DNA from 2 places in the Pectobacterium actinidiae genome. Region 1 is predicted to be linked to the other one. Evidence: predicted binding sites of a transcription regulator. Region 1 holds the regulator's gene; the other holds the start of a gene.
What was found. Region 1 encodes PurR, which represses purine synthesis genes. Its sites were predicted from a motif close to CANGCAAACGTTTGCNTG; they were not measured.
Positions count from the first base shown of each region.

Region 1 (5,310 bases):
GTTCAATGGTGACGTCCAGATTCTGACAGCGCTGCTGTGCCAGCATTTGCTGCTCCTTTGAAATCGTGATGCCGTAAACTGATACGCCATAGTGCCGGGCTGCAAACTCCGCAAGCCCGCCCCAACCGCAGCCGATATCCAGCAGCGTCATCCCTGATGTTAACTGGAGTTTTTCGCAAATCATGGCGAGTTTGTCTTCCTGCGCCTGTTCCAGCGTTTGTGCCTGTTTCCAGTAAGCGCAGGAGTACTGCATGTAGGGATCCAGCATCAGGGTAAACAGGTCATTACCTAAATCGTAATGCGCTTTACCGACAATCTGAGCGCGTCGACGGGACTGCAAATTCGTGATACGGGAGAGGGCGACTCGCGTAAGATCGTGCAATCGGCGGGGGAGTTTCGCTTCCAGATCCGCACGCAGGACGCGATGGGAGAACATATCCAGCTGTTCACATTCCCACCATCCATCCATGTAGCTTTCTCCCAACCCCAACGATCCTTCTTGCAGAACGCGCTTAAAAAAACCGGGGTTGATCACCTGGATATCAAAAGGACGGGTACCGTTGATGGTGATATCCGCGCTAGCCAACATGTCCTGTACGATGTGGAACCAGGGGGCGGTCTCCTCATCCCATTCTTCTGTATAAGGTGAACTCATCGTGTCTCCTTAACTTTTCTTAGATAAAAGTATCGTAAACAGACCTGGAAAACACTTATCGCAGCCGGGGTATCGGCTGTCACCAGAGAAAATGAAACACGGTATTATACCCGTCATACTTCAAGCCGCATGTACGTCGGCTACGTCCGTTACTCGGCTCATTCATGAGCCTCGCCCTAAAGGGCCAACGCTTTGACGTTGTGCAAAACGCTAGCGTGTTGTCATGCAACTCGATTATTTAGGGTATAGAATTAGAACGGCTTCAGCCAGCCTACAAGAAAGCTGGCTGAAGCAGAGAGGGAAAGCTGGCAGGGATAAGAAAATCGTCTGTATAGAATGGCTGCGGTTAGCGGCGATAGTCGAGGTAAGGGCCATCTGCCACTGAACGACGTTCAATCAGCGTCGGGTGTACTTCAATGACGTGCGCATCTTCCCGTTTACTGGTTATGCGATCCAAGAGCATAGAGAACGCGGACTGGCCCAGACGCTCCTTTGGCTGGTGGATGGTGGTCAGCGCAGGTGTAAAGAAGCGTGCGTGGCGCACGTTGTCATAACCGATCACCGAAATATCCTGCGGTACGCGCAGACCCAGTTCGTCAGCCGCACAGATAGCACCCATCGCCATAATATCGCCGCCGCAGAATACGGCGGTTGGCCGCTGTTTCTGTGCGAGAATCTGATGCATGGCTTTATAGCCGGACTCCGGTTCAAAATCGCCCCGAACCACCCATTCGTCGCGCACGGAAATGTCGGCTTCCTTCAGTGCTTTTAAAAAACCGAGGTAGCGTCCGCTGCCGGTATTGCGTTCTTGAGTGCCGGGGATGGCACCGATATCACGATGGCCGCGTTCGATCAGGTAGCGACCTGCCATATAACCACCTTCAAAGGCGTTATCGATAATCGTATCGGTAAAATCGCTGTGCATTTGTCCCCAGTCCATAACGACCATCGGAATGCTGCGATAATCTTCCAACATCGACAATAGTTCTGGTGGGTACTCGGCGCACATCACCAACAGGCCGTCGACACGTTTTTGCGCCAGCATGGAAAGGTAGGCGCGCTGCTTGCCGATGTCGTTATGCGAATTACACAGCACCAGCGTGTAGCCTTTGGCATAGCAGCTGTTTTCAACGGCTTCAATGATCTCGGCGAAATAGGGGGCTTCGCTGGAGGTGGCCAGCAAGCCGATAGATTTAGTGTGATTAACTTTGAGGCTGCGGGCGACGGCGCTGGGTGAATAGTGCAATTCTTTGATTGCTGCCCTGACGGCTGCCTTAGTCTCTTCGGCGACGAAACGTGTTTTATTGATCACGTGCGATACGGTTGTGGTAGAAACGCCAGCACGCTTTGCCACATCTTTAATCGTTGCCATCTAAAAATGACTCCTGAACTTACCTGTTATAGACGTAAGTATATTGTTAATCGTTTGCCTACGTTTAATGTTCTTCTTCTAAGCTAAAAAACAGGATTTCAGAAGGAGAATGCCGAATGTTATACCGAAGGGATCTGGGTTGACGTTTTTCGACTGATACGCAGCGCTTTCATAAACAGCGGATTGTGTCCGATTTATCATGAAAGTGGAAGGGCTAATTTATACTATTAGTGATGCATTCGTCCGAGATTTTTCGCTAGAATTATGAAAGAATCGTAATAACCCTATTATTTGTGGCTTTAACTACCTAAACGCGCTCGGCTGTGCAGGGTTGTGTCTTTTCAGATGAAGCTTTCAGATAAAATTTGTTCGTTAATAAGGAGTCATTTATGGATACAGATCTGAAGATGTCTTTGCTGACAACTATTGGTTCGTTGGCGGTGATCATCGTGTTTAGTTTTACAGCGGTGCTGAACTAACCAAACGACTGGTTAGATATTCAGACACGTTGATGATGCCATAAACGTGTCTGAATCGCTTTTATACCCGCCATACTTCAAGTTGCATGTGCGTTGGCGTTGTTCAAAACGTTAACGTTTTGTCCTGAAACTCGAATTATTTAGGGTATACAAGAGATATAATCTGTTCTTAACGAATGGTTTGCGGTGTCACTACACGACGCGCGCCAACGTAGTGCTCCTGCCAATAATCTTCACTCAACTTGCTGATACGAATATCTGAGCCTGTACGCGGCGACTGAATGAATTTCCCTTCCCCCAGATAAACTCCGACGTGATCGGCCGCGCCACGATTATTGATGCGGAAAAAGACCAAATCGCCACTTTCCAGCTCGCTCTTTTTAATCGGAGCGGCGTCGCGCAGGTGATACATTTCGTTTGCGGTGCGTGGAATTTGGATTTTAACGACATCTTTGTAGGCGTAATAAACCAGTCCGCTACAGTCGAACCCAGTAAAGGGAGATGAACCGCCCCAGTGGTAAGGCTTGCCTATCTGGCTCATCAACTTATTCATTGCCGTTGTTTTGGCATGCTGATAGCGCTTTTTATGCGCAGCGCTTAACGCCATTCCTTTTTCTGTCAGCGACGGATTTTTATCTGCCTTACCCTTGAGTGCGGTCTTCTTCAGACCGGTTTTGACTCTGGTTTGTGCGGTTGTTTGTTTCTCTTCAGACTTCAGCTTTTTAAGATTTTTTTTCACTAGCGCAGGTGTACTACTTTGCGTCCGTGACGGCTTTTTTTCTGTCGCTTTGCTCGCGGTACGGGATTGGGTTTTATTGCTGACTGCGGTAGGTTCTGGTTTTTTGCTTTTGATCGGCGTCGGTGATTTAGCATTACCCTTTGTTTGACGGCTTTTCTTATTCGTTTCTGCCACGGCGCTTTTCTTCGGCGCAGAATGCGGGGTAGACGGCGCAGCCTGAACCACGTTCAGGGATAGATTACTGAAAAATAATATAAAAAGAGTAATAAATAAGCGCATAATAAAAGTGACCGAACATAATCCTTAACTCGCTCAATCCCCACAGTATTCCTGAAAACGGTGTTATAAAAAAGTGGGCATGGCCTCTTTATTCATACAGAATAGTGAAAAAACGTTAATAGTTATTTTTTCGATTGATTTATCAGCGTTTTCTGACGTTGATTTCATCAATGATGAATGCTTTCAGGAAAAAAATAACCTTACAAAAAATGGCGTTTTTTTGTGGCTAGTGGCATCGGTACAATATCACTGAGTCAATGTCGCTGTCGTAGCATCTCTGACGGCGGCTCATGGTTAGCGTTTTGGACGTTAGCCATCCTATAGAATTAAGGAAGCAAGAAGATGACGACACCGACAATTGAAAAAATTCAGCGCCAAATTGCTGAAAACCCGATTCTGCTGTACATGAAAGGTTCCCCGAAATTGCCAAGCTGCGGCTTTTCCGCACAGACTGTTCAGGCGCTGTCTGCCTGTGGCGAACGTTTTGCGTATGTTGATATTTTGCAGAACCCAGACATTCGCGCTGAGCTACCGAAATACGCGAATTGGCCGACATTCCCGCAGCTGTGGGTTGACGGCGAGCTGATTGGCGGTTGTGATATCGTGATGGAAATGTTTCAGCGCGGTGAACTGCAACCGCTGATCAAAGAAACGGCAGACAAATACAAAGCGCAGCAGGCCGATCAAGAGTAAGGCTTTCTTCTGGCGTAATGACGATGTCAAATGTTGTTACGATGCGAGCGTAAATCCTTCCAACGGGTGCTTTATGGCACCCGTTTTTTGATCTCAATCTTTTCAGTCTTCGGCTGACGCGTCTTCCAGAGAACTTTCTTCCAGTGCTAGCGGCCAGCCGCCCAGACGTTTCCAGCGATTAACCAACTCGCAGAACAGTAATGCTGTCTGATTGGTGTCATACAGCGCAGAGTGCGCCTGGCTGGAGTCAAACGCAATACCGGCGGTAATACAGGCTTTAGCCAGAACCGTTTGGCCTAACACCAGCCCGCTGAGAGCGGCGGTATCGAAAGTGGCGAAAGGATGGAACGGATTACGTTTCAGGCTACAGCGTTCCGCTGCTGCTGCCATAAAGCTATGATCGAATGTGGCGTTATGCGCCACGATAATCGCGCGGTTGCAACCCTGATCTTTGATCCCTTTACGCACGACTTTGAAAATTTCATGCAGCGCATCATATTCGCTCACTGCGCCACGCAGGGGGTTGGTGGGGTCAATACCGTTAAACGCCAGTGCGGCGGGTTCCAGAATCGCGCCTTCGAAGGGTTCGACATGAAAATGCAGCGTTTCATCTGGCTGTAACCAACCGTCTTGATCCATTTTTAATGTTACCGCTGCAACTTCCAGCAAGGCATCGGTTTTCGCATTAAATCCGGCGGTTTCAACATCAATCACTACCGGGTAAAACCCACGAAAACGGCCGCTCAGGGCATTCAGATCACTTTTATCAGCCATTTTTCTCTTAATTGTTAGCAAAACGCAGCGCGCATTATTGCAAATTTTGACTGGAGATGCAGCATGCCCGTTGTTGTTTCAAACCGCAGTGATGGCAGAAGAAGAGGGGGAACAGGTGCTGATGCCGCACCTGTAGAATGCATGGGATTAGTGACCGATGCCGTTACCCGCGTGGGCATTTTCGATCAATTCGATCTTATAACCATCTGGATCTTCGATGAACGCGATCACAGTCGTACCGCCTTTGACCGGACCTGCTTCGCGCGTTACATTGCCGCCCGCTTTACGGATACGCTCACAGGTTGCGGCAACATCGTCA
Region 1 covers NZ_JRMH01000001.1:2,575,008-2,580,317, reverse strand. Annotated here, with positions in the region: gene cfa (cyclopropane fatty acyl phospholipid synthase) at 1-655, opposite strand, end outside; gene purR (HTH-type transcriptional repressor PurR) at 1,002-2,027, opposite strand; gene cydH (cytochrome bd-I oxidase subunit CydH) at 2,417-2,506, shown strand; gene KKH3_RS10925 (C40 family peptidase) at 2,676-3,524, opposite strand; gene KKH3_RS10920 (Grx4 family monothiol glutaredoxin) at 3,867-4,217, shown strand; gene rnt (ribonuclease T) at 4,320-4,991, opposite strand; gene gloA (lactoylglutathione lyase) at 5,139-5,310, opposite strand, start outside.

Region 2 (5,310 bases), 600 kb from region 1:
CCAGCACGTCGCGTACGGTGAAGAAGTTATTGAGCGACTTTGACATCTTTTCGCGGTCAACCATCACCATGCCTGAGTGCATCCAGTAATTCACATACGAGCCGTCGTGTGCACAGCTGGACTGCGCGATCTCGTTTTCGTGGTGCGGGAACATCAAATCTGAACCGCCGCCGTGAATATCAAAATGCGTGCCCAGCTGTTTACAGTTCATGGCAGAACATTCGATGTGCCAGCCAGGGCGCCCTTCCCCCCACGGAGAAGACCAGTGAGGCTCACCCGGCTTGGACATTTTCCACAGCACGAAGTCCATCGGGTTACGCTTCACTTCGGTAATTTCAACGCGCGCGCCAGCCTGCAACTGATCCAGATCCTGACGAGACAGCACACCATAGCCCGGCGCGGTATCAACAGAGAACATCACATCACCATTACTCGCGACATAGGCGTGGCGACGGGCAATCAGCGTTTCCACCATTTCGATGATATCGGCAATATGGTGCGTTGCACGCGGTTCGGCATCAGGGCGCAGAATATTCAATGCATCAAAATCAGCGTGCATCTCTGCGATCATTCGAGTCGTCAGTTGGTCGCTGGTTTCCCCATTCTCTATCGCACGTTTAATAATTTTGTCGTCAATATCGGTGACATTACGCACATACTTCAGTGAATATCCCAGATACCGCAAATACCGCGCCACTACATCAAACGCCACGAAAGTACGCCCGTGACCGATATGACACAGGTCATAAACGGTGATGCCACACACATACATTCCTACCTGACCGGCATGGATGGGTTTAAATTCCTCTTTTTGGCGACTCAGCGTATTAAAAATCTTTAGCATCAGGGCGTTCCAGTGTTTTTATAAAAAATGGTTTTCACAAAAAATGGGCTTCACAAAAACGTGGTCTTAACAAAGACATCGTGTTCACACGATAGGTCGATCACATTCGCTACTCGCGTCAGTAATATCAATGTATTCAGGGTTGATACCCCAACGGCGTATTGAAACCTGAACCCTACTGTATTGCAAGGTTAATAAGAGAGGGAATCGGTGAGAAAGGATAAAAATGAAATGACCCGGAAAATCCGGGCCATTTCACATCATTGGCGATGACTGACAAAAGCCATCCGCTGACAAAAAACTCAGCGCCAACGCGGATTGGACATCACAGAATATTTACCGCTACCGAGCAGAGCAATGGCAATACCGGCAAAGAAGAACACGGCCGTGCCTTCAACACCCCAGGCACCAGTTTTTGCCAGCGTAACAAAACCATCCGGGTGAACCAGCAACGTCGCCACCACCATCGTGAAGGAGAAGATCAACGCAGAAGGACGAGTAAGAATCCCGAGAATCATCAGGATCGGGGTGATAACTTCTCCGACATACACACCGTAACCAATAAAAGCAGGGAGCCCTGCACCAGCCAGCATGCCTTCAATCCCACCAATGCCGCCATGTACCTTGTGCCAGCCATGAAACAGCATCAGAACACTGAAAGACACACGCAAAAACAGCTTGCCAAAATCCGGTTTGTCTAACAGACGATTAACACCATCCAGAATACCCAGCATAGTTCACCTATCTCTTTAGAGTTATTTAGGAAAATAAGAATTACTCCCAGATTAATCTGAGTGATAAAAAAAGAATACGTTGATTATGCAAAACATTGATCTGAGGCAAAAAAAATCTCATTCAAATTAATTAACTGTCATTCTATTAATTAATCAATTTATTTGTTTTTAAAAGTCCATCCTGCCTGATTAACGCCTCGTTGCGCAATCTTCTGTAGCACACGCCTTTCCTGATAACGGCCAAAATCAGCGTAGTACACATTTTTATACGATTTTCCCATTCAGCCAACCGCCAACATCTGCACGGTAATCGCGAAGTACTGACTCAATCGACCAGTTATGCTATAACAGCGCTCTTGTTGTTCACTGTATTTTGTGAACTGCACTCTTATCACTAAGGCTATCTAGGGTTCATTATTATGATTACGCTTCATACCAACCACGGCGATATCGTTATTAACACGTTTGCAGACAAAGCGCCGGTTACCGTAGAAAACTTCCTGAACTACTGTCGCAGCGGTTTTTATGACAACACGATTTTTCACCGCGTGATTAATGGTTTTATGATTCAGGGCGGCGGCTTCGCTCCCGGCATGGATCAGAAAGAAACCAATGCGACAATCAAAAATGAAGCCAACAACGGCCTGAAAAATACCCGTGGCACGCTGGCGATGGCACGTACTAACGATCCGCACTCTGCGACTGCCCAGTTCTTTATCAACCTCGTTGATAACGATTTCCTGAACTTCCGTTCAGAGCGTGCCGATGGCTGGGGCTACTGCGTTTTCGCTGAAGTCACCGAAGGCATGGACGTTGTTGATAAAATCAAAGGCGTTGCTACCGGCCGCAGCGGCATGCACCAGGATGTACCGAAAGAAGACGTGGTGATTACCCACGTAACGGTCAGCGAATAATCCTGCCTGCATGGCAACGTTGTTTATTGCCGATCTGCATTTAAGTGTTCATGAACCGGCGATTACCGCCGGTTTTCTGCGTTTTTTACGCCATGATGCGATCCATGCCGATGCGCTGTACATACTTGGCGACCTGTTCGACGCCTGGATTGGTGACGACGATCCCCAGCCGCTACATGCCACTGTCGCTAAGGAACTGCATGCCTTACATCAGCGCGGCATCCCCTGCTATTTCGTGCACGGTAACCGTGATTTTCTGATCGGTAAGCGTTTCGCCAAGCAAAGCGGAATGACACTGCTGCCGACAGAAACGGTGCTCAATCTCTACGACCAAAAGATCCTCATTCTGCATGGTGATACCTTGTGCACTGACGATCGGCATTATCAGCAATTCCGCCGTCGGGTACACAACCCCTTTATTCAATGGCTATTCCTGCGGTTGCCTTTATCGATGCGTCTGAAGATCGCGGCGAAAATGCGGGCCACCAGTCAGCACGAAAACCAGAAAAAATCGCAGCAAATTATGGATGTTAATCACCATGCCGTGATTGAACGCTTACAGCATTATCAAGTGGAGACGATGATCCACGGCCACACGCACCGCCCGGCCATTCATCAAGTCGAGCTTGGTGAGTCTTCTGGTCGTCGCGCCGTTCTCGGTGCCTGGCATGAAGAAGGGTCGATGATTAAGGTCACACCACAAAATATCGAACTGATTTCCTTCCCATTTTAATGCGTTTCCTGCCATTGACTTAACGGTCGCTCGCCTTATTCCCCCTTCATTTCCGCATACGCAACCGTTTTCCTCGCCATAATGGCGTGGTATGCTCTACGCCCTCAACGTCAGGCCCTCCCTGTCTGGCAGACGTAAATGCGTCACGAACACGTACAATTACAGGTACAACCACAGGAGCATTACAGGCATGTCATCCAACGTTGCCCCGGCTAAAATTGCCATCATCATGGGTTCAAAGAGTGACTGGGCCACCATGCAGTTTGCTGCGGAAATCCTCACCACGCTGAACATTCCTTTTCATACCGAAGTCGTTTCCGCACACCGGACGCCGGACAAGCTATTCAGCTTCGCAGAGCAAGCAGCACAGAACGGTTTTGATGTGATTATCGCGGGCGCAGGCGGCGCAGCACACCTGCCGGGTATGCTGGCAGCAAAAACGCTGGTTCCCGTGCTTGGCGTGCCGGTACAAAGCTCAACGCTGAGCGGGGTAGACAGCCTGTATTCCATCGTCCAAATGCCTCGTGGTATCCCGGTCGGCACGTTGGCGATTGGCAAAGCGGGCGCTGCGAATGCGGCTCTGCTGGCCGCACAAATTCTTGCCCTGCATGATAATGGCATCGCCACCCGATTGGCAGACTGGCGTCAGGCGCAAACCGATGATGTCCTCTCTCATCCCGATCCGCGGGAGGAGGCATGAAACCGGTCTGCGTATTAGGCAATGGTCAATTGGGCAGAATGCTGCGCCAGGCTGGTGAACCGCTAGGCATTGCGGTTTACCCCGTCGGGCTGGATGCAGAGCCGGAATCAGTTCCGTTCCATAATAGTGTCATTACCGCCGAGATCGAACGCTGGCCGGAAACCGCCCTCACCCGCGAGTTAGCCGAGCACACAGCGTTTGCGAACCGCGATATTTTCCCGCGTCTGGCCGATCGCCTGACGCAAAAGCAGTTGCTGGACTCGCTGAATCTGGCAACGGCCCCTTGGCAACTGCTGGCTAGCGCCGAGGAATGGCCACACGTCTTCGCCTCATTAGGCGAGTTAGCAATCGTTAAACGTCGTGTCGGTGGTTACGATGGCCGTGGACAATGGCGCTTGCGCGAGGGCGAACAGCAGACATTGCCCGCAGACTGCTACGGCGAGTGTATCGTTGAGAAAGGCATTAACTTTTCCGGCGAAGTTTCGCTAGTGGGTGCCCGCAATGCGCACGGCAAATGTGTGTTCTACCCGCTCACTCATAACCTGCATCAAGATGGCATTCTGCGCACCAGCGTGGCGTTCCCTCAACCCGATCCGCAGTTGCAACAGCAGGCAGAGCAGATGCTGTCTGCAATAATGAATGCGCTGGGTTATGTCGGCGTGATGGCGATGGAATGCTTTATTGTCGGCGACCACCTGCTCATTAACGAGTTGGCTCCACGCGTACACAATAGCGGGCATTGGACGCAAAATGGCGCGTCGATCAGCCAGTTTGAATTGCACCTGCGCGCTATTCTGGACTTGCCGCTGCCGGTACCGGTTGTCGAAACGCCGTCGGTAATGGTCAATCTGATCGGCACTGACGTGAATATCGACTGGCTGGCGCTGCCGCTGGTACATCTGCACTGGTATGAGAAAGACGTTCGTCCTGGCCGCAAAGTTGGACATCTCAATCTGCCGTCGTCGGACACCGCACAGTTGCAACGCACGCTGCAATCGCTGGCTCCTCTCTTGCCAGAGGAATACCACAGCGGTCTGGCGTGGGCAGAAGAAAAGCTCACTGCCTGACAGATTAGTGACCGTTATCCGGCAGGTTGCAATCTGCCGGATAACGCTTATCGAATAACAACGCATCGGGTTGTGATGCGATGCAACAGCAGGAACCGTACTATCGACAGATCCACGAAAGAGAAAAACCATCATTACGCGTGACATCAGCAAAATTGCGTTTATTATTTCATCTGCTCTTTATTTTATTTATTGTTCATTTTTCATCACCCAGCAATTAAATAAAGTATCAATAACGAGCCGTTAAAAATATTAAAAATAAAGTATCAAAATTGATATTTAAATTTGCGCGGAAATTTATTAAAATATTTCCCGTCA
Region 2 covers NZ_JRMH01000001.1:3,176,817-3,182,126, forward strand. Annotated here, with positions in the region: gene cysS (cysteine--tRNA ligase) at 1-844, opposite strand, end outside; gene KKH3_RS13650 (DoxX family protein) at 1,147-1,578, opposite strand; gene ppiB (peptidylprolyl isomerase B) at 1,998-2,492, shown strand; gene lpxH (UDP-2,3-diacylglucosamine diphosphatase) at 2,503-3,225, shown strand; gene purE (5-(carboxyamino)imidazole ribonucleotide mutase) at 3,416-3,925, shown strand; gene purK (5-(carboxyamino)imidazole ribonucleotide synthase) at 3,922-4,992, shown strand.
Region 2: a site for PurR is predicted at 3,283-3,300, ahead of purE (5-(carboxyamino)imidazole ribonucleotide mutase). Genes of this name have one in related genera too.